Regions from separate parts of the Pseudarthrobacter sp. CCNWLW207 genome, predicted to be linked through region 3. Evidence: riboswitches for the same ligand, from Rfam matches in the RefSeq annotation. Region 3 holds a riboswitch; each other region holds the start of a gene.

Region 1 (3,224 bases), on a different contig from region 3:
CCTACGGCCAGCCTGTGCCGGGACAGGCAGCGGAGGCACCCCAAAAGCCTGCCGCCCCTGCAACTCCCCCGCCGCCGTCGGCCCCCCAAGGCTACCGGGCCCGCAAACTCGCGGAACTGGACCAGCAGTACAGCAACGGCGAGATGGCCGTGGACGAATACATGAAGCGGCGCTCCGAAATCATGGACGGCTGACCAGCCGGCTTCCTAGGCTTCCGGAACGTTCGTGGCGCCGTGAGGTGCCCGGTCAGACCAGGAAATTCTTCCGGAGTTGGCTGCCCAGCTGGCCGATCTCGGTCAGGAAGCCGTCATGGCCAATGGGCGCTTCGATAACGTGGACATCCACGGCTCCCGGAAGCGCGGCAGCGAGCTCCTGTGACTGCGACGGGAAGTAGAGCCTGTCCGAGTCCACCGCGGCAACAAAGAACTTTGCGGACGCCCTCGCCAGGGTTTCGCTGAGGGTTCCCCTCCCCCGGCAGACGTCGTGGCTCATGAGGGCCTCGGTGATGGCGATGTAGCTGTTGGCATCAAAGCGGCGGACAAGCTTGCTGCCCTGGTGGTCAAGGTAACTCTCCACCTGGTAGCGCCCACGGTCCCCCAGCGCGGCTGCCCGCAGCGGCGTTTCGGGAGTCTGGGCCGTCCGCCCGAACCGCCCATCGAACTCCTGGGCTGATCGATAGGTGATGTGGGCGATCCGCCGCGCCAGGGCCAGCCCGTCCTCCGGGAAAGGCCCTCCATAGTAGTCGCCACCGTTGAAGTTGGCGTCCTGGCGGATGGCGAGCGTCTGGGCCTGCGCAAAGGCGATCTGCTCGGCGGTGCTGGCGGCACCGATCGAGATCACGGCGCAACGCTCCACCCGTTCGGGGCAAATGAGCGCCCACTCCAAGGCACGGGCACCGCCCATGGAACCGCCCAGCACCGCGTACCAGCTCCGGATGCCCAGCTGGTCCGCCAACCGGGCCTCGGCGGCGGTGCTGTCACGGAGGGTCACCAGCGGAAAGCGGGAACCCCAGGGCCGGCCGTCGGGAGCAGGCGAGGACGGCCCGGTGGAACCGTAGCAGCCGCCCACAATGTTGATGGACACCACAAAGAACCTGTCCGTGTCCACCGGCGCGCCTGGACCGGCAAGTTGCTCCCACCAGCCCGGCTCGTCGCTGTCACCGCGTGTCACGTGCGTGCTGCCGGTCAGGGCGTGCTCAATGAGGACGGCGTTGGAGCCGTCCTCATTGAGCGTTCCCCACGTTTCATAGGCGAGCGTGACCTCGGGCAGGTATCCGCCCGCTTCCAATTCAAGGCCGCCGATGCTGGCGTAACGGACCACGCCGTTTTCGGGTACTGCGGTACGGGAGACGGTAATCGTCATGTGGAGACCTTTTCTACGCGCTTGCCCGCCGTCGAATGACCGGCAGGCCAGGTCTTCACCCGGGGCACCCCGCCGCGAAAGGAGGGTTGCCGGCCAGCAAGCCGGGGCTGTCGCTGGCACTCATGACCTTCTCCGAGTGTACGAAACCAGCCCCGGATCTGGCTAAGAGTGTGACTGGTTTGTGACTCCACAATGCCTCTCCTGCCGGGCGCCGGACTCTCGGGGCCGGGAATCCGGCGCTGAAACCGCCTTAGAGAGCCGCCTTGGCCGCCCGGAAACCTGCCTCCAGGTCCGCCAGGATGTCATCGATGTGTTCGATGCCCACGGAGAGGCGGACCAGCCCCGGCGTAACGCCCGCAATTGCCTGCTGCTCCGGGGAGAGCTGGCTATGGGTGGTGGACGCAGGGTGGATGACCAGGGACCTGACGTCGCCGATGTTCGCCACATGGCTGTGGAGCTCCAAGGCGTCCACAAACCGCTTGCCCGCCTCGGCCCCGCCGGCCAGGTTGAAGGCCACCACGGCTCCTGTGCCCTTGGGGCCGTACTTGCGTCCGCGCTCGTACCAGGGGCTCGAAGGCAGCCCCGCGTACGCTACCGACTCGACGTCGTCACGGGCTTCCAGCCACTGCGCCACCGCAACGGCGTTCTCAACGTGCCGCTCCACCCGCAAGCTCAGCGTCTCCAGGCCCTGGGCGATGAGGAAGGCGTTGAAGGGCGATACTGCGGAGCCGAGGTCTCGGAGGAGCTGGACGCGGGCTTTGAGGATGTAGGACAGGTTGGCGCCCAAGGCGCCGCCGGCGCCAAGGTCACGGGCATAGACCAGCCCGTTGTAGGTGGGATCCGGGGTGTTGAAACCAGGGAACCTATCCGGGTCTTGACCGAAGTCGAAGTTGCCGGAGTCCACGATCACCCCCGCGATCGCCGATCCGTGTCCGCCAAGGTATTTGGTGGCCGAGTGGACCACAATATCGGCGCCCCACTCCAGCGGGCGTATGAGGTACGGCGTGGAGAGCGTATTGTCCACCACCAACGGAACGCCGGCCTCGTGGGCGGTCCGGGACACCCCTTCGATATCGAGGACATCCTGGCGCGGGTTGGACACGACCTCAGCAAAGAACAGTTTGGTGTTCGGGCGGACGGCCTCGCGCCACTGGTCCAGGTTGTCCGGGTCCTCCACGAACGTCACCGAGATGCCGAACTTCTTCAGCGTGTACCCCAGCAGGTTGTACGTGCCGCCATAAAGGCTGGGGCTTGCCACCACATGGTCCCCGGCTTCGGCGATATTGAGGATGGCGAAGGTTTCGGCCGCCTGCCCCGAGCTCAACAGGAGGGCAGCCAACCCGCCTTCCAGGCTGGCGATCCGTTGCTCCACGGCGTCCTGGGTGGGGTTGCCGATCCGCGTATAGATCGGTGCCAATTCTGCGAGCGCGAAGCGGTTGGCGGCGCTTTCGGCACTCGGGAAGACGAACGACGTCGTCTGGTAGATCGGGAGGGCACGCGCCCCTGTGGCGCTGTCCGGCTCCTGGCCGGCGTGGATCTGGCGGGTTTCAAAAGACCATCCGTCGGACATTCAAGGCTCCTTTGACATGGGCCCGGCATGCTGGGAGCACCACGGGCCGCGCTTGCCGCCCGGCCGTTGCGGGGCAGCCAGGTCCTCACCCGGGGCACCCCACCGCGGATGGAGGGTTGCCGGCCAGCGAGCCGGGGCTTGGCGCTGGCGCTCATGACCTGCGTTCAGTGTAGGAACCGTTCGACGGCGCGCAACAGCATTGTGACGAACATGGTCACCCGGCGCTCTTCCCGGGGGTGATGGAAAGCCCGATGTCCACTCGTGACGCACCCCAAAGTTGGTAAGGATACCC
Region 2 (3,224 bases), on a different contig from region 3:
GCTGACAGCTGGCGAGACCTTCCCAGCCGGAACAGCGACCGCTTGGACCTCGGTTGAGACCTCAGTGGTCAATTCCGCCCCGTAAGCAGGCGCCGATCAAATCTGCTTGAGCGCCTGTTCCAGGTCGCGGATGAGGTCGTCCGCGTCCTCAAGGCCCACGGACAGCCGCACCACGCCGTCGCTGAGGCCGATGGCGGCGCGGCCTTCGGGACCCATGGCACGGTGGGTGGTGGTGGCCGGGTGCGTGATGAGGGACTTGGCATCGCCCAGGTTGTTGGAGATGTCGATGATCCGCAGCGCGTCCAGCAGCGCAAAGGCGGCGTCCTTGCCGGAGCGGCCGTCCGTCGTCGCGAGCTCCAGGGTGAGGACGGTCCCGCCGGCCTTCATCTGCTTGGCCGCGAGCTCGTACTGCGGGTGCGATTTCAGCATGGGGTACTTGACCCAGCTGACGGCAGGCTGCTGTTCGAGCCATTCGGCCAGCCGCAGTGCCGTGGCTGAGGAGTGGTTCACGCGCAGGGCCATGGTTTCCAAGCCCTTGGTTAGTACCCAGGCGTTGAAGGCGGACAGCGACGGGCCGGTGTGCCGCATGAGCTGCTTGACCGGCCCGTCGATGAATTCCTTGGTGCCCAGGATGGCGCCGCCCATGACCCGGCCCTGGCCGTCGATGTGCTTGGTGCCCGAGTACACAATCACGTCCGCGCCGAGCTGGCCGCAGCGCTGCAGCAGGGGTGTGGCAAAGACGTTGTCGACGACGACGGTAGCGCCGGCGGCGTGCGCCAGTTCGCTGACCGCTGCGATGTCCACGATTTCCTGCATCGGGTTGGACGGCGATTCGAAGAACACTGCCGTGGTGGGCTCCGACAGGGCCGCGCGCCACTGCTCCAGGTCCGGTCCGTCGACGAACACCGTCTCAACACCCCAGCGGGGCAGGATCTCGTTCAGGATCACAAAGCAGGAGCCGAACAGTGAGCGGGCTGCCACTACGCGGTCGCCAGCGGCCAGCAGGGCACCCAGGGCGGTGAACACGGCGGACATTCCCGACGCCGTTGCGAAGCACGCCTCAGTGCCTTCGAGCAGGCGGAGCCGTTCCTGGAAGGTGGCCACGGACGGGTTGCCGTAGCGGGAGTAGACAAAGCGCTCGTCCTCGCCGGTGAAGGCGCGCTCCGCTGCGGCGGCGGACTCGTAGACGAATCCGGAGTTCAGGAACACCGGTTCGGTGGTCTCCTGGAAGTTGGTGCGGTCCAGCCCGCCGCGGACGGCCTGGGTGTCAGGGCTCCAGCCGGCGGCATCTTCGTTGAAGGTCACTTAGTTCTTTCCCAGGTTGGTTGGCAGGCCGCGGTTCTTCCAGCCGTTGACGGTGCGCTCGCCGTAGCGGTCCGGTTCGCCTTCGAAGCCCTCCAGGACGTTGTAGGAGGTGAAGCCGGCTTGGGTTGCGGCGATGGCAGCGGAGATGGAGCGCTGGCCTGAGCGGCAGATGAACAGGAGTTCGGTGCCGGTGTCCTCCGGCGCCTGCTGCCTCAGGTCGGTGAGGAACTCGGGGTTGGGAATGCCGCCGGGGAACGTCCACTGGATGAACAGGGGGTCGTTGTCGGTTGCCTTGGTGTCAGGGATGCCGATGTGCGCCCACTCACCCTCGGTGCGGACATCCACCAGGATGGCGCCCTGCTCCAGCTTGGTCCAGGCTTCCTGCGGGGTGAGGTCTCCGGCGTAGCTCACGCGTGGCCCTCGCCTTCGAACTCAAGGTCTTCCACAGCGGTGGCGACGGCGGCGTCCGCACTGGCGATGGCGGCCGGGAGGATGAGTGCCTGCGCCACAATCACCTGGCCGCCGTTGGACGTGGCAGCCGGGCTGCCATGCAGGACATAGCCTTCGGCCAGGGCGGTGGAAATCCGCTCACAGAAATTACGGTCGTCCGGGCCTGTGATGAGCCGGTACGACAGTTTTTCTTCAGGGGCAGGTGCGTCAGACACGACGGATCTCCTTCTCTCACGCTTGCAACTCGAATGTCGATATGCCGAGTATTCACCTGAGGCACCCCGCCGCGAAAGGGAGGGTTGCCGACCGGCCAGTCAGGGCTTGGCGCCGGTTCTCATTACTCCTCAAAAACGTAACACTTGGCCCGCCTGGCCGCACCGCCGCCGTCGTCATGTTCCGTAACCAACACGTGCTTCCGCGGCCGTCACCCGGACGGGACAATCAGTCCATGGGGAAATCTGGGCGGGGACTGGCTGTATTCGCGCGTTTGAGGACTGCCGCTGCATTCCTCGTACTGGCCACGGTGGCCACGGGGTTGAGTGGTTGCCGGGACGTCTTCGCGCCGCCGCCCTGCATGCCGCCCGCGTACACAGTCACGCCGTCGGAAGCCAAACCCGGTGAGCAGGTTACGGTCAGCGCGCAGGACACCAACTGCGATGCGCGCTACGGGCAGAACGCGCAGGTCCAGGTGACGGTGCGGGACGCCTTTGGATCGCTGATGCTGGAGGAACTCGCACCCATGAGCGACGACGGCGCGTTTACTTTCGTGTTCACCGTCCCGCCGGGCGCGGCTCCCGGCAAGGCGGCAGTGGGGGCGCACCCGTACAACCTGGATTGGTGCGACGACACCGGGGTTAACAACCGGGCCAGCGCGGGGACCGGGACGCTTGTCCTGGTCTCGTGTGCCGAGCGCCTGGTGCCGTTGCTAATACTGGCGGGTACCGGGGCCTGAGCAGCGGCGACGCCCGTGGGGACGGGCGTCAGGCCCTGAGGATGAGGGCCTCGCCCTGGCCGCCGCCGCCGCACAACGCCACGACGCCGATGCCGCCGCCCCGCCGTTTCAGCGCCAGGGCCTGGTGCAGGACCAGCCGTGCCCCCGAGGCGCCGACCGGGTGGCCCAGCGCGATCGCCCCGCCGTCGGCGTTGATCTTCTCCGCAGAAATGCCAAGGTCCTGGGCTGACTGGATGATCACCGAGGCGAACGCTTCGTTGATTTCCACCAAGTCCAGGTCCTCCACCGAAATCCCTTCTGCGCGGAGTGCTTTTTCGATGGCGCGGGACGGCTGCGAATGCAATGAGCCGTCCGGCCCGGCTGTCTGCCCGTGGGCGCCGATCTCGGCAATCCAGGTGAGCCCCGCCCGTTCGGCGGCCGCCTTGCTGGCCACCACGACGGCGGCCGCGCCGTCGGAGAGGGGAGAGGCGGAACCTGCGGTGATGGTGGCTGAGTCGGCCGTGGAGAAGGCGGGCTT
Region 3 (3,224 bases):
GCCGGCGCGGAGAACCCGTGAAAGCTCCGTACTGGCGGCCAGTGGATCGCACCAGTGCCATGCCTGCGCCACGCTGACGACGTCGAATGAGGACTCCGCGAATCCCGTCGCCTCGGCAGTGCCCACACTGGCCGCAACACCGGGGTGCAGGATCCGCAACTGGTCGAGCATGTCTGCGGAGGGGTCCACGGCGGAAACGGACAATCCGCGGTCGAGCAGCAGGACCGTGAATTTTCCGGTGCCGGCTCCCACGTCCAGGGCATCCCGGGCCCCCGCCGGAATAAGCCAGTCGGCCGAATCGCCGGGGTAACCGGGGCGCACGCGTTCGTAGTGTTCGCCTCCGTCCTGGAAGCTCTGACCAAGCTCCTGACGGCGTACGTCGTCAAGTTTGGGGCCACCCCGTGCCACGTGCAGCCTCCTTCGCCAGATGCCCTTGGGTATCCTTCGAATTTACCGCATGAGCCGGGTAACCCGGGTCAGTCGTCGATGCAGGGGGCAGCGCCTGCCGTGCCAGGCGTATTGGGTGCCCAGTCCGGGTATTTGCGGGTGTCGTTAGCCGGAACCCAGCGGCCCGAGTCAACCACATAGTCCCAGCCCAGGCCGGTTCGGCGGAGTTCCTCGATGCCAGCCAGCAGACGCTGGGCGTCTTCGAGGCGGGACCCAACGCCGAAGCTTGCCCGCAGGGAGCCGGACGGGAGGCCCAGGCGCTTCAGCAGGGGGTGGGCACAGAACCGGCCGTCGCGGAGGCCTACGCCGTGTTCTGCTGACAGGTAGGCAGCCACCAGGCCGGCGTCGTAGCCTTCCACCGAGAAGTTCACTACGCCGATGGTGTCGGTGTCCGGATCGGTGTCCTTGAAGATCTGGTGTACCGTCACGCCTTCGATCTTCTGCAGACCCTCCACCAGGAACGACCGGATAGCCGACTCGTGGGCGTGCCACCGGTCCTGATCCAGCGATGCGATGACCTGGGTGGCGCGAGCCAGTGTGGCGGCGCCCAGGACATTGGGCGAACCGCCCTCGTGCCGGGCTGGGCCGGTGGCCCAGCTGACGCCGTCGAGCCTGGCCTCCCGCACCGCGCCGCCACCGGCAAGATGCGGCGTGCCCGCGTCGAGCCAGTCCGACCGCCCCACGAGGACGCCTGCGCCGAAGGGCGCGTAGAGCTTGTGGCCCGAGAAAGCGAGGTAGTCGACGTCGTCGGCGCTGATGTTGATCCGGCGATGCGGCGCGAGCTGCGCGGCATCGACGACAATCCGGGCGCCGTGCTGGTGGGCAAGGGCGGCGAGGGCACGGATGGGCAGGATTTCGCCGGTGACGTTGGAGGCGCCCGTGACGGCGAGCAGGCTGATTCCGCCCTGTTCCAGTTCGGCACCGAGGGCCTCGATGGTGCCGGCCACGGTGTCGGCCGCAACGACGCTGCGGTGCGGGACGCCCTGCCACGGCAGGAGGTTGGCGTGGTGCTCGATGTCGAGGTACAAAACCTCCCCCGTGGGGCGGCCGTCCGCGGACGGAAGGCACCCGGCGAGGAGGTTCAGGGAGTCCGTGGTGTTCCTGGTGAAGATGACGGAGTCACCGAGCCGGCCTCCCACGAAGTCACGCACGATGTTCCGGGCGTTCTCGTAGACGGACGTGCTGATCTGGGATGCGTAGCCGGCGCCGCGGTGGACGCTTGCGTAGAACGGCAGGATCTCGTTGAGGTAGGCGGAGACAACCGAGAGGGCCGGGGCGGAGGCGCCGTAGTCCAGGTTGGCGTAACGCACGTGGCCGCCCTGGATCAGCGGGGCCTGGATTTCGGCGCCGGTGACGGCGGAAAGCGGCCGTCCGGCAACGGCGAGCCGTTCGCTGAACAGGGCTGCGGTGTCGTTTGCGGCCAGGGTACGGACGGCGGAGTTGGGGGAGACGGTGGCTGTTGTCACAGAGACCTCACTTTAGAGGGACTCCCTGTCCCGGGAATCCGCGCTTGCCGGGTCCGTTCCGGACCGGCCTGGTCGTCACCCGGGGCACCCCACCGCGAATGGAGGGTTGCCGGCCAGCAAACCGGGGTTTCGCGCTGGCACTCGTGACCTGTTAAGAGCGTAGAACATGGGCGGGGCGGGCAGGAAGCCCGTCCGAATGTTAAGGCTTTTGTTACGCGCGGATGGAAATACCCATGGTTATCCGAAGATACGACGGCGGACGCCCCCATCAGGAGGCGTCCGCCGTTGATAATTCGGCACTTGGGCTGCTAGAGGAGGTCGTCCAGGTCGGGGTTGAGCCGTTTGAGGACTTCCGAATGCAGGATGGAGTTCGTCGCCAGCGCGTTGCCGCCAAACGGACCGTCTTCACCCTCGAGGGAGGTGAAGCGGCCGCCGGCCTCCACCACGATCGGGACCAGTGCCGCCATGTCGTAGAGATTCAGCTCCGGCTCACACGCGATGTCCACGGAGCCTTCGGCCACCATGCAGTAGGACCAGAAGTCGCCGTAGGCACGCGTGCGCCAGACGTCTTCGGTGAGCCCAAGGAAGTCATGCAGGTTCCCGCGGTCCTTCCAGCCGCTCAGGCTGGAGTAGGACAGGGAAGCGTCCGAGAGTTTCGACACGTCCGAGACCTTCAGCCGGGTGGCCGCAGCGAGTGACCGGCCCATGTAGGCGCCTGCGCCCTTGGCAGCCCACCAACGCTTGCCCAGGGCAGGGGCACTGACGACGCCGACGACGGGCTCTCCTTCGTCCACAAGCGCAATCAGTGTTGCCCACACCGGTACGCCACGGACAAAGTTCTTGGTGCCGTCGATGGGGTCGATGATCCAACGCCGGGAGCCATGGCCTGAACTGCCGAATTCCTCGCCCAAGACCGCATCGCGGGGGCGGGAACGGGAAAGCTGGCCACGGATGGCTTCTTCGGCGGCCTTATCGGCATCAGTGACCGGGGTCAGGTCCGGCTTGGTCTCGACGTGGAGGTCCAGTGCCTTGAAGCGGCTCATGGTCTGGTCGTCCACGGAATCGGCCAGCACGTGGGCCAGGCGCAGGTCGTCGTTGTAGCTCGAAGCGGGTTGGATCATGGTTCCAAACTACCGTCAAAGCGCCGTGTGGTTGGGGACCCCGGCTTCGGGCGGCGTCCTGAACAGCCTGGGCGCTGCTCCCAGCCGGCCGGGCGGGTCAGTTGACGCTGCCCAATTCCTTGGTTTCCTGCCCCTCCATGCGGGGATCGGTGCCGAGCAGGCGACGGAGGGACGCGAGCCTGGCGGGTCC

The links. A riboswitch is a leader RNA that binds a small molecule or an ion and turns the genes downstream of it on or off. The one in region 3 is predicted to bind S-adenosylmethionine.
Region 1: it holds a riboswitch for S-adenosylmethionine, as region 3 does, so the genes downstream of both, metX (homoserine O-acetyltransferase MetX) here and V9L17_RS07815 (aminotransferase class V-fold PLP-dependent enzyme) in region 3, are expected to answer to the same signal.
Region 2: it holds a riboswitch for S-adenosylmethionine, as region 3 does, so the genes downstream of both, V9L17_RS15010 (DUF1737 domain-containing protein) here and V9L17_RS07815 (aminotransferase class V-fold PLP-dependent enzyme) in region 3, are expected to answer to the same signal.

Annotation. Positions count from the first base shown of each region.
Region 1 is NZ_JBBCBS010000016.1:46,436-49,659, forward strand. Features, by position in the region: gene V9L17_RS19745 (hypothetical protein) at 1-194, shown strand, start outside; gene metX (homoserine O-acetyltransferase MetX) at 247-1,362, opposite strand; SAM riboswitch class IV at 1,375-1,490, opposite strand; gene V9L17_RS19755 (bifunctional o-acetylhomoserine/o-acetylserine sulfhydrylase) at 1,613-2,932, opposite strand; SAM riboswitch class IV at 2,976-3,091, opposite strand.
Region 2 is NZ_JBBCBS010000008.1:68,276-71,499, forward strand. Features, by position in the region: gene V9L17_RS14995 (CU044_5270 family protein) at 1-85, shown strand, start outside; gene V9L17_RS15000 (O-succinylhomoserine sulfhydrylase) at 97-1,305, opposite strand; gene V9L17_RS15005 (rhodanese-like domain-containing protein) at 1,306-1,716, opposite strand; gene V9L17_RS15010 (DUF1737 domain-containing protein) at 1,713-1,970, opposite strand; SAM riboswitch class IV at 1,984-2,097, opposite strand; gene V9L17_RS15015 (hypothetical protein) at 2,204-2,707, shown strand; gene V9L17_RS15020 (acetyl-CoA C-acyltransferase) at 2,736-3,224, opposite strand, start outside.
Region 3 is NZ_JBBCBS010000003.1:456,257-459,480, forward strand. Features, by position in the region: gene V9L17_RS07810 (class I SAM-dependent methyltransferase) at 1-408, opposite strand, end outside; gene V9L17_RS07815 (aminotransferase class V-fold PLP-dependent enzyme) at 477-1,913, opposite strand; SAM riboswitch class IV at 1,949-2,062, opposite strand; gene hisN (histidinol-phosphatase) at 2,222-3,034, opposite strand; gene rsgA (ribosome small subunit-dependent GTPase A) at 3,132-3,224, opposite strand, start outside.